2 regions of the Cytobacillus sp. FSL R5-0377 genome follow, and region 1 is predicted to be linked to the other one. Evidence: a T-box and tRNA genes for the amino acid it is inferred to sense, from the RefSeq annotation. Region 1 holds a T-box; the other holds one or more tRNA genes.
What was found. The T-box of region 1 lies ahead of leuS (leucine--tRNA ligase). A T-box ahead of a tRNA ligase gene usually reads a tRNA of that ligase, here a tRNA-Leu.
Positions count from the first base shown of each region.

Region 2: it has a tRNA-Leu gene. The T-box ahead of leuS (leucine--tRNA ligase) is inferred to sense a tRNA for this amino acid. The anticodon was not compared.

Region 1 is NZ_JBBORA010000001.1:3,306,352-3,310,763, reverse strand. It holds gene leuS (leucine--tRNA ligase) at 1-1,985, opposite strand, end outside; T-box leader at 2,090-2,312, opposite strand; gene NSQ49_RS16925 (3-hydroxybutyrate dehydrogenase) at 2,633-3,409, opposite strand; gene NSQ49_RS16920 (GntP family permease) at 3,467-4,412, opposite strand, start outside.
Region 2 is NZ_JBBORA010000001.1:2,199,438-2,203,849, forward strand. It holds rRNA gene NSQ49_RS11240 (16S ribosomal RNA) at 1-1,453, opposite strand, end outside; tRNA gene NSQ49_RS11245 (tRNA-Gly) at 1,548-1,621, opposite strand; tRNA gene NSQ49_RS11250 (tRNA-Pro) at 1,659-1,735, opposite strand; tRNA gene NSQ49_RS11255 (tRNA-Arg) at 1,741-1,817, opposite strand; tRNA gene NSQ49_RS11260 (tRNA-Leu) at 1,878-1,963, opposite strand; tRNA gene NSQ49_RS11265 (tRNA-Leu) at 2,023-2,107, opposite strand; tRNA gene NSQ49_RS11270 (tRNA-Lys) at 2,124-2,199, opposite strand; tRNA gene NSQ49_RS11275 (tRNA-Gln) at 2,208-2,282, opposite strand; tRNA gene NSQ49_RS11280 (tRNA-Glu) at 2,370-2,441, opposite strand; tRNA gene NSQ49_RS11285 (tRNA-Ser) at 2,457-2,547, opposite strand; tRNA gene NSQ49_RS11290 (tRNA-Asn) at 2,553-2,627, opposite strand; gene NSQ49_RS11295 (SprT family protein) at 2,791-3,264, opposite strand; gene cmpA (cortex morphogenetic protein CmpA) at 3,399-3,512, shown strand; gene NSQ49_RS11305 (Tex family protein) at 3,678-4,412, opposite strand, start outside.

The sequences.
Region 1 (4,412 bases):
ACTGTTTGGTGGTAAACCTTTTCAAGGCTGCTGCCTTCTTCAATGTCCTGAATTCTCGGGCTTAATTCACCAGTCTCTTCTACAAACAATCGCCAGATGCGGTCAAGGAATCTTCTTGAACCATCCAATCCATTTGTAGACCAGGCGATGGAAGCTTCAAGCGGTCCCATGAACATTTCGTATAGACGCAGAGTATCTGCACCATGGCTCTCTACGATTTCATCCGGATTAACGACATTGCCTTTTGATTTACTCATTTTCTCATTGTTTTCCCCAAGAATCATGCCCTGGTTGAATAGTTTTTGGAACGGTTCCTTCGTATGGACAACTCCCACATCATATAGAACCTTGTGCCAGAAGCGGGCATATAGAAGGTGAAGAACCGCATGTTCAGCTCCTCCGATATAAATATCAACCGGAAGCCATTCTTTTAATTTCTCGGGATCTGCAAGAGCTTCACTATTTTTCGGATCAATATAGCGAAGATAGTACCAGCAGCTGCCTGCCCATTGCGGCATTGTATTCGTTTCCCTGCGGCCTTTCTTGCCAGTTTCAGGATCCACAACATTAACCCACTCATTGATGTTGGCTAGTGGTGACTCTCCAGTGCCGGAAGGCTTGATCTCCGTTGTTTTTGGAAGCACTAATGGAAGCTGATCTTCCGGCACGGCAGTCATTGTGCCATCTTCCCAGTGGATAACTGGAATCGGCTCGCCCCAATAGCGCTGGCGGCTGAATAGCCAATCACGAAGACGATAAGTAACCTTCTTGGTGCCAATACCCTTTTCTTCGAGCCAGGCAATCATCTTCTCAATAGCATCCTCTTTGTTTAACCCATCCAGGAAGCCTGAGTTCACATGCTCGCCATCGCCAGTGTATGCTTCTTTTTCAACATCTCCGCCGGCAACGACTTCTTTAATAGGCAGTTCAAATTGCTTAGCGAACTCATAGTCACGCTCGTCATGTGCCGGAACCGCCATGATGGCACCCGTTCCATAGCTGACTAAAACGTAATCCGCAATCCAGATTGGCATTTTTTCGCCGTTAGCAGGGTTAATTGCATAAGCACCAGTGAATACACCTGTTTTTTCTTTAGCAAGATCTGTGCGCTCAAGATCGCTCTTGCTTTTTACTTTATCAATGTAAGCCTGAACTGCTTCTTTTTGCTCTTCTGTTGTGATTTTATCAACAAGCGCGTGTTCTGGAGCAAGTACAGCATATGTTGCACCAAATAACGTGTCAGGACGCGTTGTGAAAACAGTGAATGTGCCATCATGACCTTCAATATTAAATGTCACTTCGGCTCCTTCAGAGCGGCCGATCCAGTTACGCTGCATATCCTTAAGGCTCTCAGGCCAATCCAATAAATCAAGATCTTCAAGCAGGCGGTCTGCATAAGCTGTAATTTTCAGCATCCATTGTCTCATTGGACGGCGTTCTACCGGATGGCCTCCGCGCTCGCTCTTTCCGTCAATAACCTCTTCATTTGCAAGTACTGTTCCTAGTGCCGGACACCAGTTAACAGCGACTTCATCAATATAAGCAAGCCCTTTTTCATATAGCTTTAAGAAAATCCACTGAGTCCATTTATAGTATTCAGGGTCTGTTGTGTTAACTTCACGATCCCAGTCATAGGAAAAGCCTAATGCCTTAATCTGGCGGCGGAAGGTGTTGATGTTCTGTTCTGTGAATTCAGCCGGGTCATTCCCTGTATCAAGTGCATACTGCTCTGCAGGCAAGCCAAATGCATCCCATCCCATTGGATGAAGGACATTATAGCCCTGCATGCGCTTCATGCGGGAAAGGATATCAGTTGCCGTATATCCTTCCGGATGGCCAACGTGAAGACCTGCGCCTGAAGGATACGGGAACATATCAAGTGCATAAAACTTTCGCTTGCCTTTATCTTCAGTTGTTTTGAATGTTTTATTTTCTTCCCAGTGGCTTTGCCACTTCTTTTCAATCTCCTGATGATTGAAACTCATTTTTGTTTCCTCCTAATTTCAGAAAGCTGATGGAGCTGACTGCTTTCTGACTTCAAAAATTTGTACTTCATACTATAATTCAATAAAAAAACCCCTCATCCCAAAAAAGGGACGAGAGGATTATGTATAAATCTCCCGCGGTACCACCCACATTAGTGAACATGTCACTCGCTTCATTACTCCTTAACGCGGAGAACGGCAAGCATTACTGGTATTTCACACTTGCTGCTCAAAGGCGAGTTCATGATGTGCCCGGCTGACTTGCACCTGCCGTCAACTCTCTTCAACGGGCTTAGCACCACTACTGCTCCTTATCTAAGCATGTTTAGTATAAGAATATCACTATTGTAATAAATTTCCCGCCAGGATGCAAGTAGGCTTATCCTGACAGGAATTTTATTCTTAGAATATGCAATGTCTACAAAATTGTGCACCATATTTCACTTTCTTTAGGCAAAATGTTTACAAAGACTTTGGCCGCTATTTCTGATGATGAGATCCAACGGCACAGATCACCAGAAAGTTATCTGCCATCAATTCAGTATCAACAATATACCCATAGTTTCAGCTTTTTTATTCATATCTCTGTACAAGAAAAAGAGAGGGTCTCGCTCTTCCCCTCTCTAAAAACTGGTATGTGCATTCCTTTATTGAATTGTGTAGCCTCCATCAATAACTGCTGCCTGGCCCGTAATTCCTTTAGCTCCATCACCAGCCAAAAAAATCGCATAATCTGCAATCTCTTCTACCTTCAAAAGCCTTTTTTGCGGCACTAAAGGATAAATGACCTCCTCCAGTGCTTTTTCGATGGGCACATTTCTAGTTTTAGCAAGGTCATTCAGCTGATTTCTTACAAGAGGTGTATCTACATATCCTGGACAGATGGCATTAACCGTAATGCCATGTTCGGCAGCCTCCAAAGCAGCGACTTTTGTAAGGCCTATGACGCCATGCTTGGCACTGTTATATGCAGCTTTCCCTGCAAATCCGACAAGCCCATTAATGGATGCCATGTTCATGATACGGCCGGACTTTTGTTTTTTCATGACCGGCATGACATGTTTAATGGCCATGAATGGTGCTGTGAGCATCACTTTGATCATAAATTCAAATTTTTCAACAGGAAAATCTTCAATAAAGGAAACATGCTGCAGCCCTGCATTATTTATCAGCACATCCAAAGTACCGAATCGGCTGACAGCTTCATCGATGGCCTCCTGTATATCAGACTCTAATGTCACATCACATTTTAGCCCGAGCGCTTCAAAACCTTCATTCTGCAAGTTTTCTGCAGCTTTTTTTACAGCCTCTTCCTGAATATCCGTGAGAACAATTCTAGAGCCATGTTCAGCAAACCTTTTGCCAATTTCATAGCCAATTCCCTGCGCTGCACCAGTGATAAAAACTACTTTATTTTGTACCATGTATAAGCTCCTTTCAAAAACAAAGGCGGGGCTCTGCTTTACGAGCCCCTGCCGAAATTAGATTCCTAATCCAAATGAGAATAATACAATCGCTAGCGCTAAACCAATCAGCGGGACAATTACCGTAACAGCAGCCACTGCTCCATATGCTGCCTGGTGTGTTTCACCGCAAATAGCACGGACAGTGGTAACAACATAGCCATTATGCGGCAAAGAATCCAGGGCACCTGAAGAAATGGCAACCGTTCTGTGCAGGGCTTCTGCATTAACACCCATATCCATATAATGGGGGGCAAGAATTGGCAGTGCGATTGCCTGGCCGCCTGAAGCTGAACCAGTCATCCCCGCGATCACACTTACTGCTATGGCTCCGCCTATCAGCGGACTGCCAGGGATGCTCGTCATCCAATCTACTGCTGTAGCAAATGCTGGAACTGCTTTTGCTACACCGCCAAACCCTACAACAGCAGCCGTATTACCTATAGCAATTAATGCACCTAATGTTCCATCAGACACAGCATTCCAGAAATTAGTGAAATACTTTCGGTTTAATAGATATGTGGCAATGACTCCACCTAATAAAGCAAGAATAAGTGCAGATTGTGCAAGTGAATCATGGAATACGAAGGAAATAATTAATACCACCACTAACGGTATAACACCCATAATAGGGTGCGGTAAATTCTTATTTTCAGTTACAGGATCCTGCTTGCGGGATTCAAAGGTTTCTCCTTTGTTTACAGCCTTGGTAATCATGCGCTTCAGCCACCAGTAGCCGAAGATCATCATGAACACAGCCACAATTAAGCTGACTTCCCAGCCGGCATATGGAGTTGTTCCAAGGAACTCTATCGGAATCCAGTTCTGAATTTCAGGTGAACCTGCAGAAGTCATCGTAAATGTGACAGATCCAAAGGCAAGTGCTGCAGGGATAAATCTTCTCGGCAGGTTTGCCTGTTTAAATAAACTTAATGCCATTGGGTATACAGAGAAAGCAACAACG
Region 2 (4,412 bases), 1.1 Mb from region 1:
TTACCCCACCGACTTCGGGTGTTACAAACTCTCGTGGTGTGACGGGCGGTGTGTACAAGGCCCGGGAACGTATTCACCGCGGCATGCTGATCCGCGATTACTAGCGATTCCGGCTTCATGCAGGCGAGTTGCGGCCTGCAATCCGAACTGAGAATGGTTTTATGGGATTCGCTTAACCTCGCGGTTTTGCGGCCCTTTGTACCATCCATTGTAGCACGTGTGTAGCCCAGGTCATAAGGGGCATGATGATTTGACGTCATCCCCACCTTCCTCCGGTTTGTCACCGGCAGTCACCTTAGAGTGCCCAACTGAATGCTGGCAACTAAGATCAAGGGTTGCGCTCGTTGCGGGACTTAACCCAACATCTCACGACACGAGCTGACGACAACCATGCACCACCTGTCACCCTGTCCCCCGAAGGGGAACGCCCTATCTCTAGGGTTGTCAGGGGATGTCAAGACCTGGTAAGGTTCTTCGCGTTGCTTCGAATTAAACCACATGCTCCACCGCTTGTGCGGGCCCCCGTCAATTCCTTTGAGTTTCAGCCTTGCGGCCGTACTCCCCAGGCGGAGTGCTTAATGCGTTTGCCGCAAACACTAAAGGGCGGAAACCCTCTAACACTTAGCACTCATCGTTTACGGCGTGGACTACCAGGGTATCTAATCCTGTTTGCTCCCCACGCTTTCGCGCCTCAGCGTCAGTTACAGACCAAAGAGTCGCCTTCGCCACTGGTGTTCCTCCACATCTCTACGCATTTCACCGCTACACGTGGAATTCCACTCTTCTCTTCTGCACTCAAGTTCCCCAGTTTCCAATGACCCTCCCCGGTTGAGCGGGGGCTTTCACATCAGACTTGAGGAACCGCCTGCGCGCGCTTTACGCCCAATAATTCCGGACAACGCTTGCCACCTACGTATTACCGCGGGCGCTGGCACGTAGTTAGCCGTGGCTTTCTGGTCAGGTACCGTCAAGGTACCGGCAGTTACTCCGGTACTTGTTCTTCCCTGACAACAGAGTTTTACGATCCGAAAACCTTCATCACTCACGCGGCGTTGCTCCGTCAGACTTTCGTCCATTGCGGAAGATTCCCTACTCGCCTCCCGTAGGAGTCTGGGCCGTGTCTCAGTCCCAGTGTGGCCGATCACCCTCTCAGGTCGGCTACGCATCGTCGCCTTGGTGAGCCGTTACCTCACCAACTAGCTAATGCGCCGCGGGCCCATCTGTAAGTGATAGCCGAAACCATCTTTCAGCTTTCCCTCATGTGAGGGAAAGAGTTATCCGGTATTAGCCCCGGTTTCCCGGAGTTATCCCAGTCTTACAGGCAGGTTGCCCACGTGTTACTCACCCGTCCGCCGCTGACTTCAGGGAGCAAGCTCCCATCAGTCCGCTCGACTTGCATGTATTAGGCACGCCGCCAGCGTTCGTCCTGAGCCAGGATCAAACTCTCCATATAAGAGTTGATATAGCTCGATTGTCTTTTCGAAAAAGACTAATGATTAAACGTTGACGTTTTGTTCGTTCAGTTTTCAAAGATCAATCAGTAAGTTTGGAGCGGGTGAAGGGAATCGAACCCTCATCATCAGCTTGGAAGGCTGAGGTTTTACCACTAAACTACACCCGCATATATATATATATATATATAATTATTGTATCCCGAATGGTCGGGAAGACAGGATTCGAACCTGCGACCCCTTGGTCCCAAACCAAGTGCTCTACCAAGCTGAGCTACTCCCCGTAATATGGCGCGCCCGAGAGGAGTCGAACCCCTAACCTTTTGATCCGTAGTCAAACGCTCTATCCAATTGAGCTACGGGCGCACGTTTTAAAGCAACTCTTATATTATAGCAACTTCAGTTATGAAAGTCAACAGCTTTTTTTGGTGCGGCCGAGAGGACTTGAACCTCCACGGGGTTGCCCCCACTAGGCCCTCAACCTAGCGCGTCTGCCATTCCGCCACGACCGCTTAATTAAGCGACAAGTAACATCATACCAAAACGTTATACTTAATTCAATGGTAATTAATGGTGCGGGTGAAGGGAGTCGAACCCCCACGCCTTGCGGCGCCAGATCCTAAGTCTGGTGCGTCTGCCAATTCCGCCACACCCGCAATATAAAATTAAAAATGGTGAGCCATGAAGGACTCGAACCTTCGACCCTCTGATTAAAAGTCAGATGCTCTACCGACTGAGCTAATGGCTCATTAAAAATGGCTGGGCTAGCAGGATTCGAACCTGCGAGTGACGGAGTCAAAGTCCGGTGCCTTACCGCTTGGCTATAGCCCAATAATTAAAATGGCGATCCCGACGCGAATCGAACCCGCGATTCTCCTGCGTGACAGGCAAGCGTGTTAACGGCCGGAAATAAAAAAGTGACCCGTACGGGATTCGAACCCGTGTTACCGCCGTGAAAGGGCGGTGTCTTAACCGCTTGACCAACGGGCCGTTGTTAGAATATTCTGGCGGAGAAGGAGGGATTTGAACCCTCGCGCCGCTTACGCGACCTACACCCTTAGCAGGGGCGCCTCTTCAGCCACTTGAGTACTTCCCCAAAAATGGCTCCGCAGGCAGGATTCGAACCTGCGACCGTTCGGTTAACAGCCGAATGCTCTACCACTGAGCTACTGCGGAATAATATAAACAATAATAATCTTAATCGATAAAACAGTTAACTTCTTATCGACTCTTCATATTATAAGGACATGGGCTATAAAAGTCAAGCATATTTTTTAAGAGAATTTATTAGCCGTTTGTCCGATTTTGACCTGCGACAATTATTAAATATAATGTGTACCTATTCTAATGTCAACTCTTTTTTAAATTTTAATTTCCCTTTGCATTTTCCGCAGACATACTTTTGAGTATTAACTTTTCTTTTTCTCTGAAAGACTTGGCCGCAATCTTTGCACACATAAACAAGAACCTTAGCAGATCTGTTTGTTTTCGGACGATCAGGCAAGGCTGCACAAAATCGGGGTGCTCCAACTTTCTTCATTAACATTCTGAAGTCCTGATCACGATGTTTGTATCCTTTTCCTTCCAAGTGCAAATGATAATGACATAGCTCGTGTTTAATAATTCCTTCCAACTCTTCGAGACCAAGCTGTTCAAAATACTTTTTGTTTATTTCTACATGATGGGTATTCAGCATATATCTTCCGCCAGTGGATTTTAGGCGTGAATTAAAATATGCCCGGTGGCAAAAGGGCTTGCCAAAGCTTTCTAATGATATCTTTTCAACAAGTGTCTGAAGATCCTGGTCATTCATCGCAATGTTTTTCCTCTCTTATCGTAAACATGACAACCTATTATAGCATACATTATATATACCTTTTACAGCTCTGAATCCGCCTTTCAGCCCAGGGAGCCTTTGTCAGAATTCAATTAATGGGAGGTCATCTTATGCCTGTATGGTTTCAAAATCAAATCCAGCGTGCTTTTTATGAAAAAGACCGCTATCAGATCAAACTGCTGAATCAGTGCTGGTTTTTCTATCGAAAGAAACACTGCTCATAAAAAGCCGGAGTTCAATTCATCGAAACCCCGCGGTAATGACTATGCCAGGATGTCCTTATACAATCTAACTCATTTATTATAATCCATAAAAAGCATAAGCCAAATCACGCAATAAATAGTGATTTGGCTTATGGCTCGAATGAACTTTAAAGCTATTAGCTTTTATTAATTAGAATGGCCCAGCATTGTTAAAGCGACTCTTCCCTTGTGCTTGTCGACAGAGTCAACCCAGACTGTTACCACATCACCAACGGAAACGACGTCCAGCGGATGTTTGACAAATTTGCGGCTGAGCTTGGAAATATGAACAAGTCCGTCCTGTTTGACTCCAATATCGACAAAGGCCCCGAAGTCTACAACATTCCGCACTGTCCCTTGCAGTTCCATTCCTTCCTGCAGGTCTTCAAGCTTTAGAACTTCTTTTTTCAAAAGGGGCTTTGGCAGCTCATCTCGCGGATCCCTTTCCGGTCTCATTAATGCGTCTATGATATCTTTCAGTGTCAGCTCTCCAATCTCAAGCTCCCGGGCTGTCTGAGAGATATCAATTCCTTTAAGCGCTTCTCTTAGCGATGGCGATCCAAGATCATTTGATTTAAAGCCTAGAGTAGTAAGCAATTTATTTACTTCTGCATATGTTTCCGGGTGGATGCCAGTACGGTCCAGAGGTTCCTTTCCATCGATAATCCGCAGGAAGCCGATTGCCTGTTCATATGTTTTGGCACCAAGCCGCGGAATTTTCTTCAATTGCTTGCGGTCCGTAAACTTTCCTTCCTCATCCCGTTTTTTAATAATATTTAAGGCAACCGTTTTTGACAAACCGGCTACATGCTGCAGTAATGAAGATGAAGCTGTATTTACATTGACGCCCACCTGGTTTACCGCAGTTTCTACTACAAAAGC